4 regions of the Anoxybacillus sp. FSL W8-1294 genome follow, and region 3 is predicted to be linked to each of the others. Evidence: riboswitches for the same ligand, from Rfam matches in the RefSeq annotation. Region 3 holds a riboswitch; each other region holds the start of a gene.
What was found. A riboswitch is a leader RNA that binds a small molecule or an ion and turns the genes downstream of it on or off. The one in region 3 is predicted to bind S-adenosylmethionine.
Positions count from the first base shown of each region.

Region 1: linked by a shared signal. The riboswitch ahead of metK (methionine adenosyltransferase) and the one ahead of mtnK (S-methyl-5-thioribose kinase) in region 3 are both predicted to bind S-adenosylmethionine.
Region 2: linked by a shared signal. The riboswitch ahead of NSQ23_RS11310 (methionine biosynthesis PLP-dependent protein) and the one ahead of mtnK (S-methyl-5-thioribose kinase) in region 3 are both predicted to bind S-adenosylmethionine.
Region 4: linked by a shared signal. The riboswitch ahead of NSQ23_RS11820 (bifunctional homocysteine S-methyltransferase/methylenetetrahydrofolate reductase) and the one ahead of mtnK (S-methyl-5-thioribose kinase) in region 3 are both predicted to bind S-adenosylmethionine.

Region 1 covers NZ_CP150179.1:565,315-569,519, forward strand. Annotated here, with positions in the region: gene NSQ23_RS03110 (acyl-CoA desaturase) at 1-243, shown strand, start outside; gene pckA (phosphoenolpyruvate carboxykinase (ATP)) at 538-2,124, opposite strand; SAM riboswitch class I at 2,298-2,406, shown strand; gene metK (methionine adenosyltransferase) at 2,527-3,732, shown strand; gene NSQ23_RS03125 (phosphatase PAP2 family protein) at 4,109-4,205, opposite strand, start outside.
Region 2 covers NZ_CP150179.1:2,126,824-2,131,028, forward strand. Annotated here, with positions in the region: gene metC (cystathionine beta-lyase) at 1-931, opposite strand, end outside; gene NSQ23_RS11310 (methionine biosynthesis PLP-dependent protein) at 935-2,038, opposite strand; SAM riboswitch class I at 2,111-2,218, opposite strand; gene NSQ23_RS11315 (DUF5626 family protein) at 2,603-3,169, shown strand; gene NSQ23_RS11320 (cupin domain-containing protein) at 3,545-4,024, opposite strand; gene NSQ23_RS11325 (class III extradiol ring-cleavage dioxygenase) at 4,146-4,205, shown strand, end outside.
Region 3 covers NZ_CP150179.1:1,977,040-1,981,244, reverse strand. Annotated here, with positions in the region: gene NSQ23_RS10540 (sugar ABC transporter substrate-binding protein) at 1-452, opposite strand, end outside; gene mtnA (S-methyl-5-thioribose-1-phosphate isomerase) at 449-1,507, opposite strand; gene mtnK (S-methyl-5-thioribose kinase) at 1,494-2,663, opposite strand; SAM riboswitch class I at 2,736-2,835, opposite strand; gene NSQ23_RS10525 (carbon-nitrogen family hydrolase) at 2,923-3,717, opposite strand; gene iscB (RNA-guided endonuclease IscB) at 3,754-4,205, opposite strand, start outside.
Region 4 covers NZ_CP150179.1:2,208,023-2,212,227, reverse strand. Annotated here, with positions in the region: gene NSQ23_RS11820 (bifunctional homocysteine S-methyltransferase/methylenetetrahydrofolate reductase) at 1-1,613, opposite strand, end outside; SAM riboswitch class I at 1,681-1,783, opposite strand; gene NSQ23_RS11815 (YajQ family cyclic di-GMP-binding protein) at 1,877-2,368, opposite strand; gene NSQ23_RS11810 (BMP family ABC transporter substrate-binding protein) at 2,535-3,500, shown strand; gene NSQ23_RS11805 (methyl-accepting chemotaxis protein) at 3,513-4,205, shown strand, end outside.

The DNA.
Region 1 (4,205 bases), 1.4 Mb from region 3:
AAATATTATCCGCTCGTTAAACAATATATTAAACAACTATGGCCGGATCGTTATTATGAAATGCCGATGACAAAAGCGTTAATTGCGCTATGGAAAACACCACGGCTTTATCACGAACAAACAGAACTAATCGAGCCGCGTGAAGGATATGTATACGGCACGCTTGGATATGGATTAAATATAGATGACCTTTCGCATAAAGTGAAAGAAAATGTTATAGGAAAAATGGTAAAAGAAAAATAAAGCGTTGCATCTCGGCGCTTTTTGTTTTTATAAAGAAAACAAGACGTGGACAATTCGCCACGTCTTATTATTTTCTTGCATGTTTTATTATAGGGGAGATGTGTCATTGAAAGCTATTTCATTTTTTCTTTTAATTTGCTTTTAATATAATTTTTCGTCTTCTCGTCATTTTTTAGCCTCCTTTTGTTCGTTTTTGTATACTACTATATGTTCCATTTCGTAAATGGTTTGTACAAACTTTGTACAAACAATAAAAAAAAGAAAAAAGCTGCCGAAACAGGCAGCTTTTGTTGTTTACGCGATTGGCCCACCGAGTTTTTCGATGCGTGGATCAATGTTTGTGAATTTTTTAAAGTTTTCCTGGAACTTCGCCGCAAGCTCTTTTGCTTTTTGTTCATATGCTTCCTGATCTGCCCATGTGCTTTTCGGTTGTAACACTTCATCAGGCACACCGGGAACGTGAAGCGGGATATGAAGACCGAAAATAGGATCTTGAACGGTTTCTACGTTGTTTAATTCCCCTTCTAACGCTGCTTTTACCATCGCGCGTGTATACGATAGCTTCATTCGTTCACCAACGCCGTATCCACCACCAGTCCAACCGGTGTTTACTAAAAACACTTGAACACCGTGGGCGTCAATTTTTTGACCAAGCATGTCTGCGTAACGCGTTGCAGGAAGCGGTAAAAACGGTGAACCGAAGCATGTAGAGAACGTTGCTTCCGGTGCTGTAATTCCGCGCTCTGTGCCCGCTAACTTGCTTGTATATCCGCTTAAGAAATGATACATTGCTTGTTCTTTCGTTAATTTACTAATTGGCGGCAATACCCCGAATGCATCTGCTGTTAAAAAGACGATCGTATGCGGATGACCTGCAATGCTTGGTTGAACAATATTATCCATCGCTTCGAGCGGATATGCTGCGCGCGTATTTTCAGTTAATGTTGCATCGTCATAGTTTGGTATGCGCGTGTCTGGGTCAACGATGACGTTTTCTAATACAGAGCCGAAGCGAATCGCATCAAAAATTTGTGGCTCTTTTTCACGTGATAAGTTAATGCATTTGGCATAACATCCACCTTCAATATTAAAAACACCGTTGTTTGACCAACCGTGCTCGTCATCGCCAATTAACCGACGGTTTGGATCAGCAGAAAGCGTTGTTTTTCCTGTACCAGATAAACCGAAAAAGAGCGCGACATCACCTTCTTGACCGACGTTTGCTGAACAGTGCATCGGGAAGATTCCTTGTTCTGGCAATAAAAAGTTCATGACAGAGAAAATGGATTTTTTCATTTCACCAGCATATTCTGTTCCACCAATTAGTACAGTGCGGCGCTCGAATGAGATGATAATAAACGTTTCTGAGCGCGTGCCGTCAATAGATGGATCAGCTTTAAATGTTGGTGCAGAAATGACTGTAAATTGTGGTTCATGTGTTTGTAATTCTTCCGCTGTTGGACGAATGAACAATTGATGGGCAAATAAGTTATGCCAAGCAAATTCGTTGACAACTTGAATCGGCAAACGATAAGCTGGATCTGCGCCTGCAAAGCCATTAAATACAAATAGTTCTTCTTTTGTCATTAAATAATCGATCACTTTGTTGTAAAGCTTATCAAATACCTCTCCAGAAATAGGTTGATTGACAGTTCCCCAATCAATTTTATGTTTCACAGACGGTTCTTCGACAATATATTTATCCTTTGGAGAACGGCCTGTATATTTTCCAGTTTTTGCACAAATTGCTCCTGATGAAGTTAGGATGCCTTCTTTCCGAGCTAGTACTTTTTCTACTAGTCGTGGTACAGATAAGTTATGAAAAACCCCATCCCTTTGTAAGAGTGTTGATAATTTGTTTGTCAGTTCAATGGAATTCATTGGACAAAACCTACCTTTGTTTGATTTATCTTTATGTAAAAAGTATAACACATTTTGATAAATAGTCCATACTAATTATTGTATTTTTCTTCAGTTTAATTTCAAAATAATCCATATAGAAAAACGTTGACTCGTTTCGTACAGATGTGATATGATGCTGAGATGAACGGATACTCTTATCCCGAGTTGGTGGAGGGAGACAGGCCCGATGAAACCCAGCAACCGTCACATACGTGAAAAGGTGCTAACCTGTGGCAAGGGAACGCCCTTGAACGATAAGAGTGAAAGGCGCAGACAAATGCAAAAACCTTTCCTCTGAGGGAAAGGTTTTTTTCACGATAGACCATAATAAGAGGGATGAGTACCGTATCATTTGTCATTATACTGAGGAGGAATGTTTGAATGCCTAAACGTCGTCTGTTTACATCTGAATCTGTAACGGAAGGGCATCCGGATAAAATTTGTGACCAAATTTCCGATGCGATTTTAGATGCGATTTTAGCAAATGATCCAAATGCGCGTGTTGCGTGCGAAACGAGTGTAACAACAGGACTTGTTTTAGTGAGCGGAGAAATTACAACATCTACATATGTAGATATTCCGAAAATTGTCCGTGAAACGATTCGTGGAATTGGCTATACGCGTGCAAAATACGGTTTTGACGCAGATACGTGCGCCGTATTAACATCCATTGATGAACAATCCCCAGATATTGCGATGGGTGTTGATAAAGCGTTAGAAGCTCGTGAAGGACAAATGACAGATGAAGAAATCGAAGCGATCGGTGCAGGAGACCAAGGATTAATGTTTGGTTTCGCGTGCAACGAAACGAAAGAGCTTATGCCGCTTCCAATTTCACTTGCCCATAAACTTGCGCGCCGTTTAGCAGAAGTGCGTAAAGAAGACATTTTACCATACTTACGCCCGGACGGAAAAACGCAAGTGACAGTGGAGTATGATGAAAACGGCAAACCTGTACGCATCGATACGATCGTTGTTTCTACACAACATCATCCAGAAATTACACAAGATCAAATTGTGCGCAACATTAAAGAACATGTCATTCAACCTGTCGTTCCAGCGGAGTTGATCGATGAAAACACAAAATATTTCATTAACCCAACAGGTCGTTTCGTCATCGGTGGTCCACAAGGTGACGCAGGGTTAACAGGACGCAAAATTATCGTTGACACTTACGGTGGTTATGCTCGTCACGGCGGTGGGGCTTTCTCAGGAAAAGACCCAACGAAAGTAGATCGCTCGGCAGCATATGCGGCTCGTTACGTAGCGAAAAATATTGTCGCAGCAGGTCTTGCGGATAAATGTGAAGTGCAATTAGCATATGCGATCGGTGTGGCGCAACCTGTATCGATCTCAATCGACACGTTCGGCACAGGCAAAGTGTCTGAAGATGTATTAATTGAAGTGGTGCGCAACAACTTCGACCTTCGCCCAGCAGGCATTATTAAAATGCTCGATCTCCGTCGCCCGATTTATAAGCAAACAGCAGCTTATGGCCACTTTGGTCGCACAGATATCGACCTTCCTTGGGAGCGTACAGATAAAACGGAAGCGTTAAAACAACAAGCATTAGAGTTAGCGAAGTAAGGAAAAGAGGAGAGTTACAAGATGTAGCTCTCCTTTCCTATTTTTTAAGTAAGAACAGAAAGTCAACTACCCCCACTTAGCTAACGCTTGAAGTGAGGGCTTGCAACTCCCCAGAAGTGCAAACGGACTCTGTCCTCCTTCCTTGACTTGGGGTTGCATCAGGGGCAGGTTGACGACTACCCAACGACGCAGGTCATGCCTGCATCGTTACCGATTCTCTCGGCATGTCTGTTGGCAGTACTTGGCTTCCACACACAACAGACGGACCCACGCTCGATGTTTTACGGTTACAACGTTTCCTGTAACCAACTCCATACATCGAGTAGCAGTTACTGGAGTGCCTTTATTAAACGGTTTTCTCCACGCCTCTATTATATCATACACAAAAGAAAGGGGGAACGCGCATTCCTCTCCCACTTACTCCCTTTGTTCGTTGAAGTGGGAGTCTCCTGCGCGAAATAGGATGAAGCCCT
Region 2 (4,205 bases), 150 kb from region 3:
CAAACGTCCGCACCGCTTGTTCGTCCTCCAATTCAAACGACAGCACCGCACCAAATCCGCGCGCTTGATCGCGATGAATATCGTGTCCTTCATGAAAAGAAAGCCCAGGATAATATACGTGCGCAACTTTCGGATGATGATGGAGAAACTGCGCCAGCTGCAACGCCGAACGTGAAGCATAATCTAACCGAACGTGAAGCGTTTTTAACCCGCGCAACACGAGCCACGCATCTTGCACGCCAAGCACCGCCCCGAACGAATATTGCAGTTTGCGAAGCTGTTTTGCGAGACGCTCGTCTTTTACAACCGCCAGCCCAGCTACAACGTCGCTATGGCCAGCTAAAAATTTCGTCGCGCTATGCAAAACGACATCGACGCCGAGATCAAGCGGACGCTGTAACAGAGGGGTCGCAAACGTATTATCTAAAAACGTCAAACAACCGTGCGCTTTCGCAAGCTTCACAACCCCACGAATATCCGTAATTTTCAAAAGCGGATTCGATGGCGTTTCCATATAAATGACTTTCGTATTTGGACGAATGTGGCGCGCTACCGCATCTAAATCGGTCATATCAACAAACGTATGTTCGATGCCAAATCGGCTCAATACGTCCGTGATGATGCGATACGTTCCACCATACACATCATCGGTAATTAATACGTGATCTCCTTTTGACAACAATAAAAATGCTGTTGAAATGGCAGCCATGCCGGAAGCGAACGCAAAACCGCTCACTCCACCTTCTAATTCCGCAATCGTTTCCTCAAGCGCCTCGCGTGTCGGATTTCCCGAACGGCTATAATCGTACTTGCCAAACGTATCAAAATCAAACTGATGAAACGTCGATGCATGATGAATCGGGACGCTAACTGCCCCTGTTTGCGCATCAATTCGCCATTTATTATGAACAAGTTGTGTTTGTAAATCCATCTTTTACACCTCTTTCATGCGTTGAAACGCTTGAGTTAAATCGGCAATTAAATCGTCCGCATGTTCAATGCCGACAGAAAAACGCAATAAGCGATTACACACCCCGTTTGCGATGCGAATATCCTCTGGAATATCCATATGCGTTTGCGTCGCTGGATACGTAATAAAACTTTCGACACCGCCTAAACTTTCCGCAAACGTAATCAGTTTTAAACTTTGTAAAAAGGTATTCACCCATTTTTCATCGCGCACGCGAAACGACAACATGCCGCCTCTCCCCGGATACAATACGTCCGTCACATCTTCATGTTCGACTAAAAATTTATATATCGCCTTTGCGTTTTGTTCGTGCTGGCGCATGCGCAGCGCAAGCGTCTTCATGCCGCGAATTAACAGCCATGAATCAAACGGTGATAACACCGCCCCGATCGCGTTATGATACATCGCGAGTTGCTCGCACAGCTCTTTTCCTTTGGCGACAATGAGCCCGGCAAGCACATCGTTATGCCCGCCTAAATATTTTGTCGCGCTATGAATGACGATATCAGCCCCTTTCGTTAATGGCTTTTGTAACACAGGGGTATAAAACGTATTATCAACAATAAGAAGAAGCCCATATTGCTTCGCGAACGTTGCCACCGCTTCAATATCCGCCTCTTGCATAAGTGGATTTGTCGGCGTTTCTAAAAAAATCGCTTTCGTTTTGTCCGTCACATGCGCCTTTACCGCATCGAGATCGCGAAAATCGACGTATGTAAACGACAAACCGTATTTCTTCCACCCTTTTTCAAATAGCCGATACGTTCCGCCATATAAGTCGGCGGAAACGAGAAAATGGTCGCCGCTTTCAAACAGAGCAAACACCGTTTGAATCGCTGCCATACCTGAGCTACAAGCGAAACCTTGATCTCCTTCTTCTAGCTGTGCAATCGCTTCTTCGACAATATGCCTTGTTGGGTTGCCGGTTCGAATGTAATCGTACCCTGTCGACTGTCCGATTCCTTCATGCCGATACGCTGTTGAAAAATATACTGGCGGATTGACCGTCCCTGTCACCGTCTCGCTTCGATTGCCAATTTGCGCTAATATCGTTTCCACATGACTCATTCGCTCTCTTCCTTTCTAAAAAAATAAAAGCCTTCAAAGAAGAAGGCTTTTTTGTCCATAGACAATCGCTTCTTCTTATCTTCCGAATTGAACGCCAATTCGCTGGATTTAGCACCTGACCGCTTTCGGCTGGTTGCTGAAGGTTCATCGGGCCAGTCCCTCCCCTTCTCTTGATAAGAACGTAAAACGGTATTGAATTTTCTGATTTTTAATTAATGTACATCATTTACAACAAAATTGCAACTGTTTTCTTCACTAAAAGTTGTGCTTGATTTTTTCGCAACATGCCCCCCTCGCGCTTGTAAGGAAAAATCAGTGAGTCAATGATTTTTGCAAATCTTTGTCTAGGAGAGCATATCGCTTGTCAAGCACATGTTGTGATGATGAACCCCTTTTTTATATAAAAAACAACAGATAAGTCTTATCTGATATAACAGAACGCATACCTCCTTGTATAGGAATATGACAAACTTTATTTTTTACAATAATGTGAATTATATAGAATTTTGGACTATAAATCATGTAAAATATATCTTAAATTATAATTACTAGGAGGTATTCCAATTGAAAAAAATTCTTACTCTTACAATATTTCTGACTAATATTTTTGTATTCGGGTTTTACGAGTCTTTTTCATATGCATCAGAACTATCTGTTACAGAAGAAACAGAAAACGAAAAAGAGATTGTCGTTCAGTTCGATTTGTCTAATCAAGAAAAACACGAGATAAGTATCGTCGATGAATTTGGGAAAGAAATAACCTTTATCGTTGAGCCCTTTATTTTATCGGAAAGCATGAATTATGACAAAGTAAGTGTATTTTCGTATCAACATCTTTTTCCATATGGGAAGTCTACTTACCAAGTAAAAGCAACAACCCCTTATATGGGAATTAGTTATTTTATTGATGTTAACATTCCTAACAATATCGAACAATCCCAAATTATTAAAGCTTATTCCTATGATTATTGGATTATCGGAGGAACTCTGAATAACATTACTTTGAATCATACGGATAAAACAGCTAAGTTTTCTGCTGATGTATCATGGTTAGGAGGACTTGGTGGAGCAAATGTTTATGTTAAGGCAATTTTATCTGGGAATCTTCTTACTATAAGTACAAGAATGTAGGACGATTAATAAATATTCACTAGCTCTAAGAATGATTTTTATTATTTAATTGAAAACTAATTACTAAGGACGGAGAGCAATGGGATACTTTTCACTTGTAGCCATTATTATTTTTGCATTTTCACTATTTTTTCTTTTGAAATGTGCTTACCAGCTAAAAAAAAATAGCGATATACAAATTAAACAAAACGAACACATTATCCAATTACTAATAGAACAAAATCATAAAAAGAGATAATATGAACAAAATACACAGATCCAATAGAACCGACAACACTGTGTCAATAGCTTTTCTGTTTTGAAGTTGAGTACTCAATCACATTTTTTGTAGTTTGGCAGTGAAAAAGGGGGACAAAGATTGTCCCCCTTTTTCTCTCATTCCGCCGCAAGAGCATCGGCTTTTGTCGGATGGACGGTACCCGCTGGATGTTGTGGCGGTGCATAGATGGAATACAATTTTAGCGGAACGTTTCCAATGTTTATTACATTATGCCATGTTCCAGCAGGGACAAAAATAGCAGAACCGTCGCCCACTCGTCGTTCAAACGTTAGCTCGTTTTTCTTTTTCCCCATCCGTACAATCCCTTCGCCTTGTTCAATACGTAAAAATTGATCCGCGCCCGGATGAATTTCTAAACCAATATCCTCCCCGACACGCAAGCTCATTAACGTCACTTGTAAATGCGTACCTGTCCATAACGTCGTACGAAACATATTGTTTTGTTTCGTCGCTTCTTCTATTTGAACAACAAATGGATTCGGCCCGTAATCTTTCGCGGTTGCTGGCGGAAGCGGATAAGGCATGACCGGATATGGATACATTGGATACACGTAATGCGGATAGTAATAATACATGTTCTCACCTCTTTTTCATATTCATCGTCATGTTATGCACAACTGCCCGACCATGCGCCTCGCATGCAAAAATCGACAAATCAGAAATATATATGGTACATTAAAAAAAAGGAGGGAGATAATGAAAGCACCTGCTTTATTTCTTGCGCATGGATCACCGATGTTAGCGATTGAAGATAGC
Region 3 (4,205 bases):
CCCGGAATGTTTAAGTCGTTGTCGAATGCGACGACGTGAATGCCTTTCGCGAGCGCTTTTTCAACAGGCGCTTTGAGCGCGTCGGCGCGTCCGTGGTCTAGTAAAATGGCATCGACGTTTTGGTTGATTGCTGTTTCAACGTATGAGGCCATCTTCGTTAAATCGTTGTCGGCGTTATAAATTTGCACGTCGCCGCCAAATTTCGCGACTTGTTCTTTTACGCCGGCGATATATTGCGATGAAAACGTGCCGATCGACATTTGCATAATGGCAGCAATCTTAATCGGCTTTTGTAACGCTTCTGGAATGTCGGCTTGTTCTGTTTCTCCTTTTGCTTCTTCTTTCGCTTCTTGTTTCGGCTGTTCGGCCGGTTTCGATACGGCGTCTTGTTCATTCGTGCACCCTGTTAAAAGGGCAAATATAAGCACGATGAGTATTGATAGTTTTTTCATGCGGAAACCTCCTCAAATAATGTCGGTAGCTTCGTTTTGTAGTCGCCAGACACGATGCCTTTTTCGGTAATGATGCCGGTAATGAGTTCATGCGGCGTAACGTCAAATGCAGGATTGTACACGTTCACATTCGGCGCGATGTTTACACCAGCGATATGGGTCACTTCTTCTTTCGCCCGTTCTTCAATCGGAATGTCGTCGCCTGTTTCCGTCTGTAAGTCGATCGTCGATAGCGGAGCGGCGACGTAAAACGGAATGTTGAACGCGTTCGCTAAAATCGCTAAGCCGAGCGTGCCGATTTTGTTCGCTGTATCGCCGTTGGCGGCAATGCGGTCTGCCCCGACGATGACGGCAGAAATGCGCTTTGCTTTCATCGTTTGCGCCGCCATATTGTCTGTAATGAGCGTCACATCGATGCCAGCTTGCGAAAGTTCCCAAGCGGTAAGCCGCGCACCTTGCAGCACAGGGCGCGTTTCGCAAGCGTACGCATGAAGCGTCATTCCTTTTTCTTTCGCTAAATGAAACGGTGCGAGCGCCGTGCCGTAACGCGCCGTTGCAATCGCCCCCGCATTGCAAATCGTCATGATGCGATCGCCGTCTTGGAACAAAGAAAGGGCATGTTCGCCGATGCGTCGGCATACGTCTTCATCTTCAACTTGAATGCAAATCGCTTCATGAATGAGCGTCGTTTTCGCTTCATTGACCGAGGTGGCGTTGGCGACGCTTTTCATGAGCCGGTCAAGCGCCCAAAATAAATTGACGGCAGTCGGGCGCGAACTCGCTAAATAGTCGCGGTCGCGCTTTAAATTGGCGTGAAACTGTGCTAAGTCGTTTGTTTCATACGATTTTGCCGCAAGCGCTAACCCGAAGGCAGCGGTCATGCCGATCGCCGGCGCCCCGCGCACTTTTAACGCGACGATCGCGTCCCATACGTCTTTTATGTTTTTTAAGTCTAAATATTCAGTCTTATGAGGCAACGCTTGTTGGTTTAAAATCGTAATATGCGTATCGTGCCATTGTACAGATTTCATCATTTTCCTCCTAGCTGTTGACATGTGCGGTTTGTTGTACGAGACGTTTGATAGCATGAATCGGCAAATGTTCACGTTGCACGATGAGTTCGCGTCCGAGGCGAAGAGCGTGCCGTTTCGCTTCGAGTCGCCGTTCAAGCGGCAATTCATCGAGGTCCGCCACATGCGCTAAACCGATCGTGCGGCGAATGACTTCGCAACCCGCAAATCCGATCGCTTCGACGAGCGCGTCGTTCATGATGTCGTCGAGCACGAAAGAAACACGCGCATACGGTTCGTTGCTTTCTTGCCAACATGTCGTAAATGTACGAACAAACACGTCCCACGTTTTTTCAATATGCGTAAAGAGCGGCTCGCGTTCGCTTTCATGGCGAGAGAGGGCGTTTAATAGTAAATTGGCAAAAAATTGCCCTAAATCAAAGCCGATCGGACCGTAAAATGCAAATTCTGGATCAATTACTTTCGTGTCATCGTCGCTTGCGAATATGCTTCCGGTATGTAAGTCGCCATGAAGCAACACGTCTGCTTTTGTTAAAAAGAGCCGTTTTAATTTCGCTGTTTCGCGCTTGAGTTCATCATCTTGCCAAAGTTGTTCGACGTCTGTACGAAGCTCCGTTTCAAAGCTGTTCGTGTCGTGGTCAAAAAACGGGTCGGTAAAGACGAGATCTTCCGTAATTTTACAAAGTTCAGGGTTTGTAAACTGTTGCACGAGCTTCTTTTTTTGTTGTTGATTCATGCCGAAATCAGACGTATAAAAAGCTGTTTTCGCGACAAACTCACCGATATGTTCAGAAAGCTTCGGAAATGTTTTTCCTTCGATCAGCCCGCGGCGTGCAATTTGTAAATGCGACAAATCTTCCATCACCGTAATCGCTAAAGTCTCATCGGAATAATACACTTTTGGTACATACTGAGGGACGTAGCTTGCGAACGTGCGCAACGCTTGGCTTTCGATTGTCGCGCGCTTTAATGTAAGCGGCCAGCTTTCGCCGACGACTTTCGCGTACGGCAACGCTTGTTTAATGATGATGCTGTCGTTTGTGCGCTCGTTGACGATGCGAAAGACGAGGTTTAAGTTGCCATCGCCAATTTCTTGGCATGAAAGAAGTGCATCTTCTTGGAATAGCCCTAAACGAATCGCGAGCGCGACCGCCTTTTGCTCTGTTAACGGTTCGTACATAGTAATTCCTCCCTTAGCATAAATAAAAAACCTCTTTCGCTGAACGAAAGAGGTTTGAAGTTTGCTTCGCACCTCTTATCTCTCAGCCTACTGCTGCAAGAATTAGCACCGTGCGTCATCGCCGGTTGCCGGGTTTCATCGGGCTCGTCCCTCCACCTGCTCTTGATAAGAGTGTTTACCATTATTTAAATGTTTTGAACAGTGAAAAAGTTTCGTGAATTCGCTTGATTCGAATCATACATCGCTTTATGCTTGTTTGTCAATCCCTTTTTTCAAAAATTTTATACACATCTGGGCGACGATCGGCAAAAATCGGGATGCGCGCGCGCACGTCTTGCACTTCGTTTATGTCGATATTCGCCACAATGACCGTTTCTTGTTCATTTCCTTCCGCAAGAATATTTCCCCACGGATCGATAATCATCGAGTGGCCGGCAAATTCGTTGTTCGGATCTTTTCCTGCGCGGTTGCAAGCGACGACGTAACATTGATTTTCAATCGCGCGCGCCATTAACAACGTGCGCCAATGATGCAGGCGAACGAGCGGCCATTCGGCGACGACAAATAGCACTTCGGCACCGTGAAGCACATGAGCGCGAATCCATTCCGGAAAGCGAATGTCATAACAAATGACGCCTGCGCCCGTCACACCGTCAAGCGAAAATATACCCGTCGTTTCCCCAGCTTGCAAATGTTTATGTTCATCCATCAATTTGAACAAATGAAGTTTACTATATTCACAAACGACATCGCCGTTTCGATCGACGATATACATCGTGTTCGTTATTTGTCTTTCTGTCTTTTTCGCTACCGATCCGCCGACAATATGCACATTGTACGCACGTGCAAGCGAAGAAAGAAACGTTTTTGCATCTTCGCCGTTTTCATCGGCGATATCGCCAAGTCTCGCTAAATCGTATCCTGTCGTCCATAGCTCTGGCAAGACGACGACGTCGACGTTACGGGCAATTTGTTCCATGTAGCGCACGACGGTTTGTTTATTTTTTTCCGGCTCCCCAAAGGCAATGTCCATTTGTATACAAGCAATATTCATTCGTTTCACGAAACTCACGCAAGGAAGCCCCTGCCTTTAGGCACGGGGAGGAATTGCGCCTTGTGCAAGCTCCGCTTCCTCCTTTCTGTAAGTATATCCATCAAATCGCTGAATGACTTGAATATATTTATAGCTGATTCCTTGTGCGATACGTTTACCGTCTTTTCCTTTGATGTCGAAATTTCCAGTCTTCCTGCATGCCACTTCACCAAACCACACGCCTTTGTATTTTCCTCTTGGAACAATAGCCTTAACCATGTCTCCTGTTTGGAAGCCAAAGAAGAACTTTTGTCTTGCAAGATAACCCCTTGGGAAGCCATATCTATCTAGGTTTGTGCGTGAACGACTGCCACGCCCTTTTGCCTTGATGAATAACACTTCTTTTGTTTTGAAGTACAAGTGGTTTGGTGTGCTTTCTCCAACGCAACAGGCATCAAAATAGTGTGTTTTCGGCAAACCTAAACGAATACGATTCATTTTTGTTCGTG
Region 4 (4,205 bases), 230 kb from region 3:
CCCGGTACTTCATGGTGTAAAAAGTCGGCGTTTCTAGCGCTTGTAAGCGGCATAATGCCGATGTAAATTGGCGTCGCCAAATGTTTTGTCGCCTCGTATACGTCTTCGATTTGTTTTTCACTATATAGCGGCTGCGTTAAAAAATATTGCGCTCCGCATTCAATTTTTTTCTCTAGTCGTTTCACCGCTTTATCTAAATGGCGTACGTTCGGATTAAAGGCCGCAGCGATGGAAAAGTTCGTTTTTTGTCCGAGCGGTTTTCCAGAATACGAAAGCCCTTCGTTAAATTGACGAATTAACGAAATGAGGTCAAATGACGATAAATCGTAGACGGATGTCGCCCCTGGAAAGTCGCCGACTTTTGATGGATCGCCGGTTAAAGCGAGCACATCGGTCATGCCGAGCGTATGAAGCCCCATTAAGTGCGACTGTAAGCCGATTAAATTGCGGTCGCGGCATGTAATGTGAATAAGCGGGCGCATGTTCAGTTGTTGTTTGACGATCGTTCCGACAGCGACGTTGCTAATGCGTGGTGTTGCTAGCGAATTGTCAGCAAGCGTTAGCGCATCAATATGTGCTTCTTTCAACGCTTTGGCGCCTTCTAAAAATGTTGTTAAGCCGAGCTTTTTTGGTGGATCGAGCTCGACGATGATCGAACGGCGCGTGCGGGCGATGTCGGCTAAGGAAGGTTCTTTCGCCCGTTCCGCTTCTTGCACGACGATTGTATGCCGTTGTTTCACTTTTTTTTCATATACAGGTGTGCGGTCGGACAGGGCGCGAGCGATAGCGGAAATATGTTTCGGCGTCGTTCCACAACATCCGCCGATGAGTCGAACTCCTTGATCGCGAAAGGCGCGCGCTGTTTCTTCAAAATATTGTTCGCTCGTTTCATAAACGAACCGTCCGTCGCGATATTGCGGCAAGCTTGCGTTTGGGTACACCGATAAAAAGGCGCGCGTCGGAATCGGCACTTCTTCAAGCGAGCGCAACATATGATACGGACCGAGATGGCAGTTTAAGCCAACGACATCGGCGCCAAGCTGTTCGAGTTGACACAGCGCATCTGCAAGCGGCATGCCATGTTGTAAGACGCCAATGTCGTGCAAGGTGACGTGGGCGATGATCGGCAACGTCGTTTCTTGGCGAGCGATGGAAAGAACGGTTTGCAGTTCTTCAAAATCGTAATACGTCTCAAGCAGCAGGCCATCGACGCCTTCGTTTAACAAGACGTACAGTTGCTCGCGAAACGTTCGTTTCACTTCTTCGAGCGAAATGGTGCTTTTATTTGTGCTGCGGAGTCCCCCAATTGTGCCGAGCACATAGGCGCGTCCTTTTGCGGCTTGCTTGGCAAGTTGGACAGCCGCTTTATTGATTTCTTTCACATCGTCTTGCAAGCCGTAGCGAGCAAGTTTTACATAGTTGGCGCCATATGTGTTCGTTTGGATCACTTCAGCTCCTGCTTCGATATACGCTTCGTGAATATGAACGATTTCTTCAGGCTTTGTCACATTTAATTCTTCAAAACAGCGATCGATGCCGTGCGCATATAATAACGTCCCCATCGCTCCATCGGCGATGACGATGCGTTCTTTTAAATCATCTAGCAATCCCACGTCCATTCCTCCGTTTCTTTTTCAAATAAAAAAGTCTCCTCCATAAGAAGAAGACGTTGCACGCTCCTTCTTATCTTCCAAGCGAATCGCTTGTCTGGACTTAGCACCTTGACGATCGTCAGGTTGCTGAAGGTTCATCGGGCCAGTCCCTCCCCTTCTCTCGATAAGATGATGTGTATGAAGTTACTCATAAATGTAACTGATTTTTTAGAAATATTCAACTATTTTATTTGAGAAAAGAAAAAAGAAGGCGCATAGCCTTCTTAACGGTAGTTGACGAATTGGACGTCGATCGGTAAATCTGCTTCGCGAATCGCGGCGATGACTTTTTGCAAATCGTCTTTACTTTTGCCGCTGACGCGAATTTGGTCTTCTTGAATTTGACTTTTCACTTTTAAACCTGTATTTTTAATGATTGTGTTAATTTTTTTCGCGTTGTCTTTGTCGATGCCTTGAACGAGTTTCGCACGCTGGCGCACCGTTCCGCCAGACGCAGCTTCCACTTTTCCGTATTGAATGTTTTTTGTAGGGACGCCACGTTTAATAAGTTTGCCGATGAGCACATCTTTCAGTTGTTCTAGTTTGAACTCGTCGTCGGAAATAAGAATAAGCTCGTCTTTTTCAAGCGAAATGTCGCTTTTGCTCCCTTTAAAGTCATAGCGATTTTGAATTTCTTTTAACGCGATGTTGATGGCGTTCGTGACTTCCGACAAATCGACTTTTGACACGATATCAAATGAACTTTCTTTTGACATATGGATCACCTCGGCATAAATTCGTTGTGTTTCCATTATAGTCGATCGTTGGCATATGAACAACTTTACAAAATTTTTATATTAAAAAGTAAACAAACTGTCGAATGTTGTCGATATAATAAATGAAGTGAGATTTAATCGAATAGTAAGGAGATGAGGAAATTTTATGAAAAAAATCATTTCACTCATGATGGCATTTGTTTTGTTGCTTGCCGCTGGGTGTTCGCAAACGAGCTCATTTCAGCCGAAAGAGCGTGTAAAAATTGGCATTATGTTATCAGACGTTGGACTTGGCGATCAATCATTTAGCGATTCGGCGTTTAAAGGATTGATGAAAGCGCGTGATGAACTTGGCGTCTTTTTTGACTATCGCGAATTAAAAGAAACCGGAACGTATGAAAAAGGGCTAACGGAACTTGTTGAAGCTGGGAACGATCTTGTCATCGGACTTGGGTTTATGGTGCAACAAGATTTAGAAAAAGTCGCGAAAAAATATCCGAAACAACAATTTATATTGATTGATGCGGTGTCTGATTTACCAAACATCACTTCGATTACGTTTAAAGAAGATGAAGGAAGCTTTTTAGCGGGCGTCGTCGCTGGCATGTTGACGAAAACGAACAACGTTGGCTTTGTTGGCGGAGCGGATGTACCTTTAATTCGTAAATTTGCAAACGGCTTTATTCAAGGGGTAAAAGCGGTGAAGCCAGAAGCGAAGGTACAAGAAGTGTATGCCGGCAATTTCGGTGATGATAAACTTGGGGCACAAATCGCGAAACAAATGATCGGAAACGGTGCCGACGTGTTGTACGCAGCAGCAGGGTTTACAGGTGTTGGCGTGTTGCGCGAAGCGGAGATGAATAAAAAATATGCGATCGGTGTCGATAGCGACCAATATTTTTATGCGGAAAAAGCGGTTGTGACATCGATGTTAAAAAATGTCGATGTGGCGCTATATACGGTCATTCAACAATATGTCGAAAAGAAAGAAGTGCCTAAAGGGACGGTCGAACTCGGCTTAAAAGAAAACGGTGTTGATTTAGCACCGATTCGCGTTGTGACATTCACTCCAGAACAACAAGCAACGCTTGAAAAATGGAAAGAAAAAGCGACGAACGGCATCGCACAATAAAGGAGGGATACGATGTCCATTAAACAGCGATTGTTATTTCATTCATTAGCCACGCCAATTATTGCAGGCGCCATTATTGTGTTTATTATTATGAATATGCTGTCGATTCAATCGTCCAATCAAGATTTTGTGCCACTCATGATGAAGACGCAACATTTACAAGCAGAATTGAAGGCGACGAAGCAAAGTTTAAGCAACTATGCGTATAGCCCGACAGAAGGAAATAAACAAGAAGTGCTTGTTCATTTAGCGGAATCGGAAAAGCTACTTCAAGCGTTAAATAAAGGATTAACTCAACCGTATTTCCGTTCTGCACTTGAACAGGCGAATAAAAAATTTGCGGCGCTTGATGCGGAATCGAAAGCGGCACTTGATGCGCGAAATGTAGCGGAAATTCGCCGCCAATCGATGCGGGCAGAAGGAGTATTAAACGACATATACGTCGTGAACACGTATGTCGCTGAATATTATACGTATATGCAACAAACGTTACAAAAGCAAATTTCAGGCGTTATTACCATTTCGCTCGTTGCGATTGTCATCGTGTTATTGTTTGCTGGATTTAGCGGATTCCGTCTAACGCAAAAAATTACGACGCCGCTCAAAAAAATTGCTGAAAACGCGAAGCAAATCGCAAGCGGCAATTTGCGCATCGAGCCTGTGAAATATAACGGGAAAGATGAGCTTGCTGATTTAAATGCAGCA